Regions from separate parts of the Planomonospora sp. ID91781 genome, predicted to be linked through region 1. Evidence: riboswitches for the same ligand, from Rfam matches in the RefSeq annotation. Region 1 holds a riboswitch; each other region holds the start of a gene.
What was found. Region 1 has a riboswitch for S-adenosylmethionine ahead of thrC (threonine synthase). Riboswitches for the same ligand answer to the same signal wherever they lie in the genome.
Positions count from the first base shown of each region.

Region 2: linked by a shared signal. The riboswitch ahead of HS048_RS36730 (aminotransferase class V-fold PLP-dependent enzyme) and the one ahead of thrC (threonine synthase) in region 1 are both predicted to bind S-adenosylmethionine.
Region 3: linked by a shared signal. The riboswitch ahead of HS048_RS34260 (hypothetical protein) and the one ahead of thrC (threonine synthase) in region 1 are both predicted to bind S-adenosylmethionine.

Region 1 covers NZ_JABTEY010000001.1:403,183-407,886, reverse strand. The annotation lists gene HS048_RS01840 (sugar MFS transporter) at 1-55, opposite strand, end outside; gene HS048_RS01835 (trehalose-6-phosphate synthase) at 98-1,543, opposite strand; gene HS048_RS01830 (RNA polymerase sigma factor) at 1,699-2,256, shown strand; SAM riboswitch class I at 2,392-2,532, shown strand; gene thrC (threonine synthase) at 2,547-3,812, shown strand; gene HS048_RS01820 (MoaD/ThiS family protein) at 3,836-4,111, shown strand; gene HS048_RS01815 (cold-shock protein) at 4,450-4,650, shown strand.
Region 2 covers NZ_JABTEY010000001.1:707,932-712,635, forward strand. The annotation lists gene HS048_RS03250 (cytochrome P450) at 1-393, opposite strand, end outside; gene HS048_RS03255 (TerC family protein) at 464-1,237, opposite strand; SAM riboswitch class IV at 1,508-1,623, shown strand; gene HS048_RS36730 (aminotransferase class V-fold PLP-dependent enzyme) at 1,771-3,252, shown strand; gene HS048_RS03270 (NADH-quinone oxidoreductase subunit D) at 3,271-4,458, shown strand; gene HS048_RS03275 (DUF3180 domain-containing protein) at 4,486-4,704, opposite strand, start outside.
Region 3 covers NZ_JABTEY010000004.1:76,462-81,165, reverse strand. The annotation lists gene HS048_RS34275 (hypothetical protein) at 1-221, opposite strand, end outside; gene HS048_RS34270 (NUDIX hydrolase) at 521-1,021, shown strand; gene HS048_RS34265 (kinase) at 1,112-1,627, shown strand; SAM riboswitch class IV at 1,784-1,892, shown strand; gene HS048_RS34260 (hypothetical protein) at 2,115-3,734, shown strand; gene HS048_RS34255 (WD40 repeat domain-containing serine/threonine protein kinase) at 3,820-4,704, shown strand, end outside.

The DNA.
Region 1 (4,704 bases):
AGATGAGCCAGGTGGCGCGGTCACGGACCAATCGGACGGACGTGATCGCGGTCACCGATGTTCCCCCAGCGGACGGAAGGCGATTTGCCCACCGAAACTACCTCACCTGGTCGGGTGACCAGCCGAGGGCCGCCAGTTGCTCGGCGAACCACAGGTGCGGGGGGAGCGCGGCGGCCGCGGCGGCCAGCCGGGCGCCCCGCCGCCTGCGCTCCTCCTCGGGCATCACCAGGCCCCGGTGCAGGGCCTCGGCCGTGGCCGAGACGTCGTAGGGGTTGATCACCAGGGCGTCGGGGCTCAGCTCGACCGCCGCGCCCGCCTCCCGGGACAGGACCAGCGCGCCGGCGGGTGAGAGGATGGGACCCTCCTTGGCCACCAGGTTCATGCCGTCGCGGATGGGGTTGACCAGGAGCACGTCGGCCAGCCGGTAGGCGGCCAGGGAGCGCGGGTAGTCGTCGTTCACGTTGAGGATGAGCGGGTCCCAGTCCTCGGTGGCGTACTCGTCCTCGATCTCCTTGGCGCAGCGCTGCACCGCCGCGGTGTACTCCCGGTACTCGGGCAGGTCGTGCCGGGACGGGTAGGCGAAGGCCAGGTGCACGACGCGGCCGTGCCACTCCGGATGGGCGGCCAGGAACTCGCGGTAGGCGGCCAGCCCCCGGACGATGTTCTTGGACAGCTCGGTCCGGTCGATCCTGACGATCAGCTTCCGGTCGCCGACCTGGTCGCGCAGGGCCGCCATGTGCGACTCGACGTCGGGCTCGCCCGCCCTGGCCCACAGCGCCTCGCCGTCCACGCCCAGCGGGTGCACGCCGATCCGGGTGGTACGGCCGGCGTGGGAGACGGTGTGGCCGGCGCGGTCGATCTCGGCGCCGAGGACCGCCTCGCAGCAGTCCATGAACGCACCCGCCCAGCGCGTGGTCAGGAAGCCGGCGTGGTCGGCGCCCAGGACGCCCTCCAGCAGCTCGACGGCGACGTCGTCGGGGAGCAGGGCGAAGTACTCGGGAGGGGCCCACGGGGTGTGCGAGAAGTGCGCGATGCGCAGGTCGGGCCGGTCGACCCGGAGCATCGCCGGGGTCAGGCTGAGGTGGTAGTCCTGGACCAGCACCTGCGCGCCGTGCGCGGCCTCCTCGGCCAGCGCCACGGCGAACGCGGCGTTGTAGGACTGGTAGGACTCCCATTCCCGGCGGAAGCGCGCGTCGAAGTGCGGGGTGTTGGCGGTGTCGTAGAGCAGGTGGTGGACGAACCAGAGCGTGGAGTTGGCCACCGCGTTGTAGGCCCGGTGGAACGTCGCCGGCGGGATGTCCAGCATGCGCAGCGCGCCGGTGTCGTAGCCGGCCTGGTCGATGCGGCCGCCGGGCGCCAGCCGTACGGCGCCGCGGTCGCCGTCGGAGAGCGCGGCGCAGACCCAGAGCATGTCCAGCTCCTTGGCCACCTCGGACAGGCCGGACACCAGCCCGCCGCCGCCCCTGCGCATGCACAGGGAGCCGTCCTCCGAAACGGTGAACGAGACGGGACCACGATTGGACGCCACCAGGATCGTGTTCATCTGTTCTTCCTCGTCTAGGACATGCCCCTCGTCTCCTGCCTACTGCGGACGGCGGCCGGTCGGTCCGCCCCGGGGCACGCTTGCCCCAGAGGTTAACCAAACATTGCCCCCGCCCATAGGATGTCCAGCGACCGTGATCGCTGATGGGGGCTCGGATGGCGCTGGACGAGACGACCGAGGCACTGGCCCGCGCGGCCGCCCAGGGCGACCACCGCGCGCTGGGCGAACTGCTCAAGCGGATCGAGCCCGACGTGCTGCGGCACTGCGGGCGGATCCTGCCCTACCGGCAGGACGCCGAGGAGGCGTGCCAGGACACCCTGCTGGCGGTGGCGCGCAACATCGGCCGCTTCGAGGGCCGGGCCCGGTTCACCACCTGGCTGCACATCGTGACGGCCAACTGCGCCCGGACGACCTACCGCTCGCTGAAGCGCCGGGCGGCCGAGCAGAGCTCCGACGAGCTGCCGCTGCAGAAGCCCGACGTGGCCCGGGTGAGCGTGATCGCCGGGTCCCGGCTGGACCTGCTCGACGTGATGGAGGCGCTGGAGGCCGACAAGCCCGAGCTGGCCCAGGCGCTGGTGCTGCGCGACATCTGCCAGCTCGACTACAACGAGGTGGCCGAGCAGCTCGGCATCCCGCTGGGCACCGCCAAATCCCGCATCCACCAGGCGCGCAAGTACGTCCAGAACGCGCTGGGCGACGCCTACGGCTTCTGACCCGGCCGGGTGCGCCCGCCCCGGGTGTCCGCCGGTCGACACACGCCGTCTCGGAAAGTGAGATGGATGGTCAGAGCGGTGACCGGCCGGGGTAGAGTGCTTGCAACCTGCTCATCAGGTTCGACAACTGAATATTGCTCATCCAGAGGGGTGGAGGGACCGGCCCTGCGAAGCCCCGGCAACCCTCCCGGTTCAAGACTCGTGATCTGACGAGGTCGGCCGGGACAGGTGCCAATTCCGGTCTGTGACCAAGGTGGTCGCAGACGAAGATGAGGGAAAGGCCTCGCTTCATGGCGCTTGCAAGCACTGAAACCACCACCACCTCCCTTGACTTCGGTCCGGCCGTCGCGCTCTCCTGCCGCGAGTGCGGGGCGCGCTCCCCCCTCGGCCCGGACTTCGCCTGTACCGAGTGTTTCGGCCCCCTCGAGATCGCCTACGAGTTCCCCCGGGTCACCCGCGAGCAGATCGCCGCGGGGCCGGCGAACATCTGGCGCTACCGCGCGCTGCTCCCCGTCCCGGCGGACGTGGCCTCCAAGCGCAACATGGCCCCCGGCTGGACCAAGCTGGTCAAGGCCGACAACCTCGCCCGCGAGCTGGGCCTGCGCTCCCTGCACGTGAAGGACGACTCGGGCAACCCCACGCACTCCTTCAAGGACCGCGTGGTGGCCATCGCGGTCGAGGCGGCCCGCAACTTCGGTTTCCACACCCTGTCCTGCTCCTCCACCGGCAACCTCGCGGGCGCGGTCACCGCGGCCGCCGCGCGCGCCGGACTGGACGCCTGCGTGTTCATCCCCTCCGACCTGGAGCAGGCCAAGATCGTCATGGCTTCGGTGTACGGCGGGCGCCTGGTGGCCATCGACGGCAGCTACGACGACGTGAACCGCTTCTGCTCGGAGCTCATCGGCGACGAGCTGGGCGACCGGTGGGGCTTCGTCAACGTCAACCTCCGCCCGTACTACGCGGAGGGCTCCAAGACGCTGGCCTACGAGATCGCCGAGCAGCTCGGCTGGCGGCTCCCCGAGCAGATCATCGTCCCGGTGGCCTCCGGCTCCCAGCTGACGAAGATCGACAAGGGGTTCAAGGAGCTGGTGTCCCTCGGTCTCGTCGAGGACCGGCCGTACAAGATCTTCGCCGCGCAGGCCGAGGGGTGCTCGCCCGTCTCGGCGGCCTACAAGGCCGGCCACGACGTGATCCGCCCGGTCAAGCCGGACACCATCGCCAAGTCGCTGGCGATCGGCAACCCGGCCGACGGCCCGTACGTCCTGGACATCGCCCGGCGCACCGGCGGCGCGGTGGAGGACGTCACGGACGCCGAGATCGTCGACGCGATCAGGCTGCTGGCCCGGACCGAGGGCGTCTTCGCCGAGACCGCGGGCGGCGTCACCGTCGGCGTGCTCCGCAAGCTGGTCGCCGAGGGCAGACTCGACCCCGACGCCGAGACGGTCGTCCTCAACACCGGGGAGGGGCTCAAGACCCTCGACGCGGTGGCCGACCACGCCCGGCCCACCGCGGTCATCCGGCCGTCTCTTGACGCATTCCGTGCCGCCCTCGCCTGAGAACTCCTGAAAGGTACTGGACTATGAGCGTTTCTGTGCGGATTCCGACGATTCTTCGCACGTACACCAATGGCGCCGCCGAGGTGAGCGGAGAAGGGGCAACCCTGCGGGAGGTCCTGGAGAAGCTCGACGCGGACTTCCCCGGCATCGGTGCCCGGATTCTCGATGAAACGGGCAAGATCCGACGTTTTGTCAACGTTTATGTGGGCGAAGAGGACGTCCGTTTCGCGGACAACCTCGAGACCGCCACGCCGTCCGGGGTCCAGATCTCCATCATCCCGGCGGTCGCCGGGGGCTGATCCCCTCGGGCCGTCCAGGCCGCTCCGGGCGCCCCTGGCGCCTCCACGACACCCGTACGCCGCTCCGGCCGCGTGCGGGTGTCGTGCTTTGTGGCGCCCGTTCATATCTGGGACGTGAGGAAATAATGCAATATTGAACTAAACGGCGCGAGGGCAAAAGCTTGTTCTCCTGCCAAAGGCGCCGGTAAACGGATGATTAGCGGATTGACTCTGTTGCCCTACGGTGTCCCACAGGTATGGTCGAGAACGATCGATGCGGGCGAGGTCTTCGCCGCGGAGATCGAAGGCTTCGCGAGTGGAATGGGCGTGGTCTTCAGGGCCGGTAAGAGGAGTCGGAAGTGGCGCAGGGCACCGTCAAATGGTTCAACGCGGACAAGGGCTACGGCTTCATCGCGGTAGACGGTGGTAAGGATGTTTTCGTCCATTACTCCGCGATCCTGATGGACGGCTATCGTGCGCTCGAGCAAGGCCAGCGGGTCGAGTTCGAGATCACCCAGGGGCAGAAGGGCCCGCAGGCGGAGGCCGTCCGGACCGTCTGAGGCGGTCGGCCGGCGGATGCGCCGGAGACGGCCGGGACTCCCGCGGCAGTGCGG
Region 2 (4,704 bases), 300 kb from region 1:
GCTCTCGGCGAACCGGTCGACGAGCCCGGTGGCGAGCTCGGCGACCTTGGGGCGCAGGGCCTCGACCATGCGCGGGGTGAACGCCTTGGACACCAGCCGCCGCAGCCGCGTGTGCACCGGCGGCTCGACGTCGAGCATCCCGGCCCGGATCACCCGCCAGAACGGGTCCTGGAAGCCGGGGTCGTCGGGCCTGCCGAACTCCGCGTGGGTGGCCACGTGCAGGTAGGACCTGCCGAGCCTGCGGTCGCGGAGCAGCGCGTTGACGTCGGCGTGCCGGGCGACCAGCCACTGGCCGGTCGGTTCGAAGAAGCCGACCGGCCGCTCCCGCCGCAGCTCGGCGTAGACGTCGTACGGGTGGGCGACGAATTCCGGACTCCAAGGATCAAACTTCACATCGGCATCGTAATCCCAGTCAGGCCCCGGTGGGCCTGTCCGTCCCGTCCTCTTCGCAGCGGTATCCCGGTCAGGCGCCGGTGGGCCTGTCCGTCCCGCCCTCCTCGTAGCGGTGGTGCAGCTCGACCGGCTCCTCGGCCCCGGCCTTGCTCCGCACGCGGATGTTGAGCAGTTCCACCAGCAGCGAGAAGGCCATCGCGAAGTAGACGTAGCCCTTGGGGATGTGCTGCTCGAAGCCCTCGGCCAGGAGCACGACGCCGATCAGGATCAGGAAGGACAAGGCGAGCATCTTGATGCTCGGGTGCCTGTCCACGAAGCGGCTGATCGGCCCGGAGGCGAACAGCATCACCAGGACCGAGACGACGACGGCCGCGACCATCACGCCGATCTCGTCCACCATGCCGACCGCGGTGATCACCGAGTCGAGCGAGAAGACGATGTCCAGGATCATGATCTGGAGGATCACCGCGCCGAAGGAGGCGGCCACCCTGCCCCCGGCGTGGCCGGACTTGCCCTCCAGGTTGTCGTGGACCTCGAAGACGCTCTTGCCGATCAGGAACAGTCCGCCCAGGATCAGGATCAGGTCCCGGCCCGAGATCTCCTGCCCGAGGACCTCGAAGAGCGGCTGGGTGAGCCGGATGACCCACGACAGCGCCAGCAGCAGCGCCAGGCGGCTGAGCAGCGCGGCGAGCAGGCCCAGCTTGCGGGCCCGGTCCCGCTGCTCGGGCGGGAGCTTGCCCGCCAGGATCGAGATGAAGATGATGTTGTCGATGCCGAGGACGATCTCCAGGCCGACGAGGGTGAGGAACCCTATCCAGATCTGCGGGTCGGTCACCCAGTCCATCGCCGTCTCCTTCGCGGGGTCGTGCCGTTCCGTGGGGTCACGCCGCGTAGACGATCGGCGGACGCCGGTAGTTCCTGCCCACGATCGCCGGGATGATCCCGGCGCCGGACGAGTCGCCGAGCCGGGCAGGTCACGGAGCCCGGCAGGTCACGGAGCCCGGCAGGTCGCAGAACCCGGCAGGTCGCAGAACCCGGCGGGCCGCGGAGCGACCGGCCGGTGGGACGGCCGACTTGCGGAACCGCGCCCGGTGATGGTTATAGTTCGCCTGTAGGTCATGAGTGCCAGTGACAAGCCCCGGCTCGCTGGCCGGCAACCCTCGCGTCCGCGGCGGGGTGCCCCGGGTGAGGACCTGGTCCGGCACGAGGTGTGCCGGGCAAGCGCGGGCTCCACGCACCAACGCCACCCGAGGGCTTGGGGTCCGATGACCTCGAAGGAGTCCTGGCGTGTCCGTCCTCGGAATCTTCACCCCCGCCCCCGCCGGCACCGGTACCGGTACCGGTACCGGCACCGGAGCCTCCGCCGGAGCCCGCCCCGTGCCCGCCGACCGGACCGCCGCCGCCCCGGCCGCGGCTCCGGCGGCCCCGCTCCCCGGGCAGGCGGTCCCGGCGGCTCCGGGGGGGCGGCCGATCCCCGCGGTGCTCGGCGCCGACCTGGAGGTCCCCGTCCGGGGCGGCAGACTGGTCCCCTACGCCAACCTCGACTACGCCGCCAGCGCGCCGTGTCTGGAGCCGGTGAGCGCCGCGGTCGCCGCCGCGCTCCCGGCCTACTCCAGCGTCCACCGGGGCGCCGGCTACGCCTCCCAGCTCACCACGGCCCGCTACGAGCAGGCCCGGCACACGGTCCGCGCCTTCGTCGGCGCCCGCCCCGGTGACGCGGTGGTCTTCACCCGCAACACCACGGACGCCACCAACCTGCTGGCCCGCGCCCTGCCCGAGGGGACCACCGTCGTGGTCTTCGACACCGAGCACCACGCCTCGCTGCTGCCCTGGGCCGGCGCCGTACGGCTCGCGCCCCCCGCCTTCCCCGGCGAGGCCGTCCGCGCGGCCGACGAGGCGCTGGCGGCCCTGGCGGACCGCGACGGCCCGAAGCTGCTCGTGGTGACCGCCGCCTCCAACGTCACCGGCGAGCTCTGGCCGATCGCCGCCCTGGCGCACATCGCCCACCGTCACGGCGCCCGCATCCTCGTCGACGCCGCCCAACTCGTCCCGCACCGCCCGCTCAACCTGACCGCGCTCGACCTGGACTACGTGGTCTTCTCCGGCCACAAGCTCTACGCGCCCTTCGGCACGGGCGTGCTCGTCGGCCGCCCCGACTGGCTCGCGGAGGCTCCGCCGTACCTGCGGGGCGGCGGGGCGGTGCGGGCCGTGCACGGCGGCGCGGGCACCGCGGGCCCGACGACCGCGGGTCCGACGACCGCGGGTCCGACGACCGCGGACACGACGGGCGCAGCGACCACGGGCACGGGCACGGCGGGAACGGGCACGGCGGGAACGGGCACGGCGGGAACGGGCACGGGCACGGCGGAGGTCGAGTGGCACGACGACCCCGAGGCCCGGCACGAGGCGGGCACCCCCAACGTGCTGGGCGCCGTCGCCCTGGCCGCCGCCTGCGACGCCCTCACCGCCACCGGCTGGACCGCGCTGATGCGTGAGGAGGAGCGGCTGCTCGCCCGCCTGCGCGCGGGGCTCGCCGGGATCGAGGGCGTGCACGAGCTCTCCCTGTGGGGCCCGGACCACCCCCGGGTCGGCATCGTCTCCTTCGTGGTGGACGGCCGCACCGCCCGCGAGGTCGCCGAGGCGCTCTCCAACGAGTACGGCATCGGCGTGCGGGACGGGAAGTTCTGCGCCCACCCGTTCGTCCGCCACCTGCTGGGCGGCATCGAGAACAGCGGCGGCTGCGCCGACGACGGGGCCACCGCCGCCTCGGCGGTGCGCGCCTCGATCGGCATCGGCACCACCGCCGAGCACGTCGACCGCCTCGTCGGCGCCCTCCGGGAGCTTGTCTCCCGCGGCTGACGTGGCAGCATGGCCCCTATGACGGAACGGGTCGTGGGAATCGGGGCCGGAGCCGCCGGGGTCGGTGGCGGTGCCGGTGTCGGCGCCGGTGGCGGCAAGGAGCTCGCGACCGAGGACATGGTCCTCAACATCGGCCCGCAGCACCCGTCCACGCACGGGGTGCTGCGCCTGCGGCTCACGCTGGACGGCGAGCGGATCAGCGCGGCCGAGCCGATCGTGGGCTACATGCACCGCGGCGCGGAGAAACTGTTCGAGGTCAGGGACTACCGGCAGATCATCATGCTGGCCAACCGGCACGACTGGCTCTCCGCCTTCGCCAACGAGCTGGGCGTGGTCCTGGCCGTGGAGCGCATGCTGGGCATGGAGGTCCCGGTCAGGGCCGTCTGGGCCAGGACCCTGATGGCCGAGCTCAACCGGGTCCTCAGCCACCTGATGTTCCTCGGCTCCTACCCGCTGGAGCTCGGCGCGATCACCCCGGTCTTCTACGCGTTCCGGGAGCGCGAGACGCTCCAGGCCGTGATGGAGGAGATCTCCGGCGGGCGCATGCACTACATGTTCAACCGGGTGGGCGGGCTGAAGGAGGAGATCCCCGAGGGCTGGCTCGGCCGCGCCTCCGGGGCGGTCGAGGACGTGCGGCGGCGGCTGCCCGACATCGAGGACCTGGTCGTGGGGAACGAGATCTTCACGGCCCGCACGCGCGGCGTCGGCGTGCTCTCCCGGGAGCAGATCATGCAGTACGGCGTGAGCGGTCCGATCGCCCGCGCCTCCGGGGTGGACGTCGACCTGCGGCGCGACGACCCCTACCTGGCCTACGGCGAGCTGCCGGTGAAGGTCGTCACCCGCTCGGCCGGCGACTGCCACGCCCGGTTCGAGGTGCTGCTGGAGCAGGTCAAGGTCTCCCTGGACCTGGCCGACGCCTGCCTGGAGCGGCTCCGCGAGCTGCCCCCCGGACCGGTCAACCAGCGCCTGCCCAAGGTGCTCAAGGTGCCCGAGGGCCACACCTACGCCTGGACGGAGAACCCTCTCGGCATCAACGGCTACTACCTGGTCTCACGCGGCGAGAAGACCCCGTGGCGGCTGAAGCTCCGCTCGGCCTCCTTCAACAACGTCCAGGTGCTGCGCGAGATGCTCCCCGGTCACCTGGTGGCCGACATGGTGGCGATCCTCGGCTCGATGTTCTTCGTGGTCGGGGACGTCGACAAATAGCGGCCGGGCGTCCGGCGCACCCCCGGATCATCCCCGGCGGTCGGGGGCGGCGTCGGGGTCCTCCGGCACCCGGCAGCAGTGCTCCAGGTAGAGCGCGGCGCAGACCAGCGCCACGCAGCCGAGGAACGAGCCGCCCGCGATGAAGAAGTCTCGGCGCGGCGTGTCCTGGTCGAGCAGTCCGGCCGCGTAGAACGCGAACCCGGCGAAGACGCCCGCGAAGACGGCGCCGCCGTACGCCGAGGCCTT
Region 3 (4,704 bases), on a different contig from region 1:
GGATCCTCCGGCGCCGCGACCAGGTCCGCGACCGCCTCCGGGGTCTCTTCTTCGGTCGAGGCGGTGCCGAAGAGGCGCTGGAGGAGGCGCTGGCCCCAGGCCACGGTGGCGTCGGCGGCCTGCTCCTGGGTGCGGGCCAGCACCGCGCCGCCGTAGGCGGATGCGGCCGCGCTCACGTACGGGATCGCCTGCTCGGCCAGGACCGTCAGCTCCGCACTCATCGCACCCCTCCTTCACCGGCCCGCCCGCCGCTGAGGTGGAGCAGGCCCTCACCTCCGGTCACTTGGACTGTAGATCCGCATACGCCGCAATGACAGACGAATCCACCGATCGGCGGGCAAGGAACCCGATCTGATCAGCCAGAAGCAGGGTGAGACGAGAAGGGTCCGGTGCGGGATCCGGGCCCCGAACCTGACCGGCCGCAGGAGTTTCGGAAGCCGTTGTTTCCGGAACCCGGGTGGCCATGGCGATCCGTCTCGGAGCCTGCCGGTCGCGGCGACGGACCGTTACGGTCGCGGTCATGACGACGCAGGATTTTCCCGCGGCACCGCTCGATCCGTACGCCGCCTCGCTGGGACGCAAATGGATGGCCGCCGGCGCGCTGCTGCGCGATGCGGCGGGCGCGGTGCTGCTGGTCGACCCGGTCTACAAGCCCCGGTGGGACGTGCCCGGCGGCGCCGTCGAGCCCGGCGAGTCCCCCACCGCGGCGTGCCGCCGGGAGGTGGCCGAGGAGCTCGGCCTGGACCGGCCGGTCGGACGCCTGCTGGCGGCGGATTGGATCCCGCCGCGGCCCGGCTGGCCGGACGGGGTGATCTTCCTCTACGACGGCGGTGTCCTGACCTCCGAGGAGATCGCCGCGCTCCGGCTGCCGGCCGACGAGCTGGCTGGCTGGAGGTTCGCCGACCCGGGCCGGGTGCCCTCGCTGGTGCCGGCCGCGCTGGCCCGGCGCATCGCCGCGGCCCTGCGGGCGGCGGCCGACGGCACGGCGGCGTGCCTGGACGACGGCCACCCGGCCAGCTGACCGGCTCGGGCAGCGCGCCCGGGTCCGGGCGGCAGGCGCCCGGCCGGTCCGGTCTTCCGGGATGGCCGGGCGGCTCGTACGCTACAGGCGATGGTCGGCTCGGACACCACGCGCCTGATCGTGCTGCGGGGCAACTCCGCCTCGGGCAAGAGCGCCGTCGCCGCGCGCCTGCGCGCCTGCTACGGGCGTGGTCTGGCGGTGGTGGGCCAGGACGTCGTCCGCCGCGACATCCTCAAGGAGCCCGATGTCCCCGGGGCGGTGAACATCGGGCTGATCGACGTGGTGGCCCGCTACGCGCTGGACGCCGGCTACCACGTCGTCGTGGAAGGCATCCTGTACGCCGACCGCTACGGCCCGATGCTGACGGCCCTGGGCGCCGACCATCGCGGGGTGAGCCGCTTCTACTACCTCGATGTGCCGTTCGCCGAGACCCTGCGCCGGCACGCCACCAAGCCCACCGCCGGCGCCTACGGCGAAGCGGAGATGCGCCGGTGGTATCGGCCGCGGGACCTGCTCGACGATGGACGCGAGGAGATCATCGGCGTCGGCAGCTCGCTGCAGGAGACCGTCCGGCGGATCCTGACCGACACCCGCCTGCACCGCTGATTCTCAGCTCGAAGGTCGCCACCATAGGCGCGTGGTCAGAGTCGGGGTGCTTGCGGTCGACGGCGAAGGCGGCCATGCGACCTGCCGTTTGTGGCCTGCGTGATTCCTCGCCGGGCAATTGACGATTAAGTGAACAAATCGCTAGCCTCCGAGGCAGGTCATGAGTTCCAGTGACAAGCCCCGGCCCGCTGGACGGCATCCCGCCTGCCGCAGGTGCCCCGGGTGAGGACCTGCTCCACGCGTGGTGCGTGGAGAACGGCGGATCACCGGGGCGCGGCACCACCGGGGTCCCAGACTCCGCAGGAGCGTCGTCATGGCCGTACCCGGCGTCGTCTTCGATCCGCTGCCGAACGGCTGCGCCGCTGCCAGTCGATGACGTTCGCCTCCTGGAACGTTCCTTGAGGCTCCCGACTGCCGCTCACGCTACTTCGGCGACCCCCGTGACAACAGCAAGGAAGAGCAGCCCTCAGTGGAAGGACCTACCGGAATGGACGCCGCCACGGCGAAGGACCTGTTCCTGACGGCCGAGACCACCCCGGAGGGCGAGCGCGGCACCGCCCAGGCGTTCGACCGGTGGCTTGCCCAGGGGCATGATGTGGCCTTCTACCGGGCCACCGACGGCCGCGTACTCGCCCGGCCTGCGGGCCGGGCCGAGTCCCCGTCGAAGAAACTGCTCAGTGACCGGTACGGCTCCGCCGACCTGATCGAGGTGTTCCTCAATCCCTCCCCGGCGGTGGGGGAGCACCATGATGAGGAGTTCGACGACGAGGAGGACCGGTACGAGGACGAGAACGACGAAGACGGCTTCGACGATCTCACCGATGATTCCACTGCCGACGCAGATGAGGAATCACCCTGGCCCGCGGTGCAGACGCTCAACGCGCGCCGGGCACGACAGTTCCTGCTGTCCACGCTCCAGAGCTGCGGTTCGCGGTCCGGCGGACACGACTTCTACGATCTCCTGCTCGACCATGGCCACGGCCTGGCCTTCTACGCCCGGACCGGACAGGGCCAGCCCGAATTGCTGTGCCGTCACTACGGTGGCCCCGCTCCTCGCCTGCTGCCCGCCGTACCGCCGGAGGTCCTCGAAGCGTCCTGGGGCCACGAGTGGAGACTGGCGGCCACCTACCAGGGGCCCGCGCTCTTCCACAGCGACTGGCGGGACCAGCGGGATCACGTGTCCGCTCTGCCGCTGCAGTCCTTCCTCACCGTCCATATCGCAGGCGCCGGTGAGTTCGCGCTGCGCACGCGCGGCGGCGTTCTCGAACTGATCAGATCCGGGCCGGAGGGCGCTGGGACCGTCACCGCGCTGGGTCGGCCGGAGCCCGACGATGACCCGCTGGCCTTCGCCCTGCGGGTCGTTCCCGACCTTCTCACCTTCTCTCCGGACGCGACGGTGGACATCACGAGCGACACCCCGTACGCCGTCGCCGACGCCATCCGCTTCAGCGCCGACCTCGACCCCGCTCGCGAGCGGGATGTCCCGCCTCACGCATACGACCGTCTCGAAGACGGCTTCTTGCGCGGCGAGGAGGAACGGCTGCTCGGCTACTTCGGCAACCTCGTCCCCCTCACCGTGCGGGTCAACGGCATACCGCACTTCGCTGCGGACCTCGACGGCGATCAGGTGCTCGTGCCCGTCACGGGTGAGGGCAGGTTCCCCTCACCCGTCCTGAACCGCATGTTCCTATCGATCGGCTACGACTACGACGGCGGCGGTAGCTCCAGCGGCCCCGGGGTCGAGACGATCGGCGAGATCCGGCCTGGCCTCAACGTCTCCTGGGGAGACTTCGCCGAAGAGATGTGGGACCGGAGCCTGACACTGTCGCGCGACGGCCTGCCGGGGTTCGCCGCCCGGCAGCTTCAGCGCTCCGAATTCAGCGGCCGCCTCCTGGACGGTGTGCTCGGAGGCCCGAAGGCTCCTGCGGAAGAGGACTTCGAGGTGTACGACGCCGATGACGAGGCGGCGCACTACGCCTTCGGCGTGCCCGAACTCGGCTTCGAACCACGCGGCGACGAAGGGATGCGCTTCCTGCACGCCCTGCTGGAGACCTACTCGGGCGACACCGGAACCGCCCAGCGCATCCGGGCGATCCTCGGCCGATGAGACCCTTCGACCGTTTGCGGCCGCCCGTCCCGGAAGTCCTGCCCGACGCTGTCACGGGATGCGCCGGCACTGGACGGCCCGCCCTATGACCACGCGATTGGGCGACTACCTCCTGCTGCGCGAGCTGGGCAGGGGCGGGCAGGGCGTGGTCCACCTGGGCGAGGACCCGTCCGGGGTGAAAGTCGCCGTGAAGGTGCTGCACGCCCGCTTCGCAGACGAGCCCGGCGCCCGAGAGCGCTTCCTACGCGAGGTGCAGACCGCACGCAGGGTCGCCGCGTTCTGCACGGCGCGCGTCATCGAGGCCGACCTGACCGGAGATCAGCCGTACATCGTCAGCGAATACGTCGAGGGCAAGTCGCTGGCCGAACTGGTACGCGCTGACGGACCACGGGACGCGGGCGCGCTGGCCCGCCTGGCGATCGGCACGATGACCGCGCTGCTGGCCATCCACCGGGCCGGGATCGTGCACCGCGACTTCAAGCCGAGCAACGTGCTGCTCGGCCCCGAGGGCCCAGTGGTGATCGACTTCGGTATCGCCAAGGTACTGGATGCCACCTCCACCCAGTCCAGTGCGGTCGTGGGCACCCCGTCCTTCATGTCACCCGAGCAGGTCGCCGGCGAGCAGGTCGGGCCCGCCTCGGACGTGTTCAGCTGGGCCGTCACCACGGCCTTCGCCGCGACCGGCCGGATGCTCTTCGGCGGTGACAGCATCCCGGCGGTGCTCAACCGGATCTCCCACCATGAGCCCGACCTGACCGGCGTACCGGAGCCGCTGCACGGGCTGCTGGCCGGCTGCTTGGCCAAGCAGCCGGCCGACCGGCCCTCCCCGGCTGAGATCTTGCTCACCCTGACCGGACACGGCGCGGCTGAGCAGCTCACAACGGACGACCCGCTCACCGTGGACCTGCGCCACGCCGCGACCCTGGCCTACACCAGGCGCCTGGAAGAGCGCTTCGCGCCGCCGGTGACG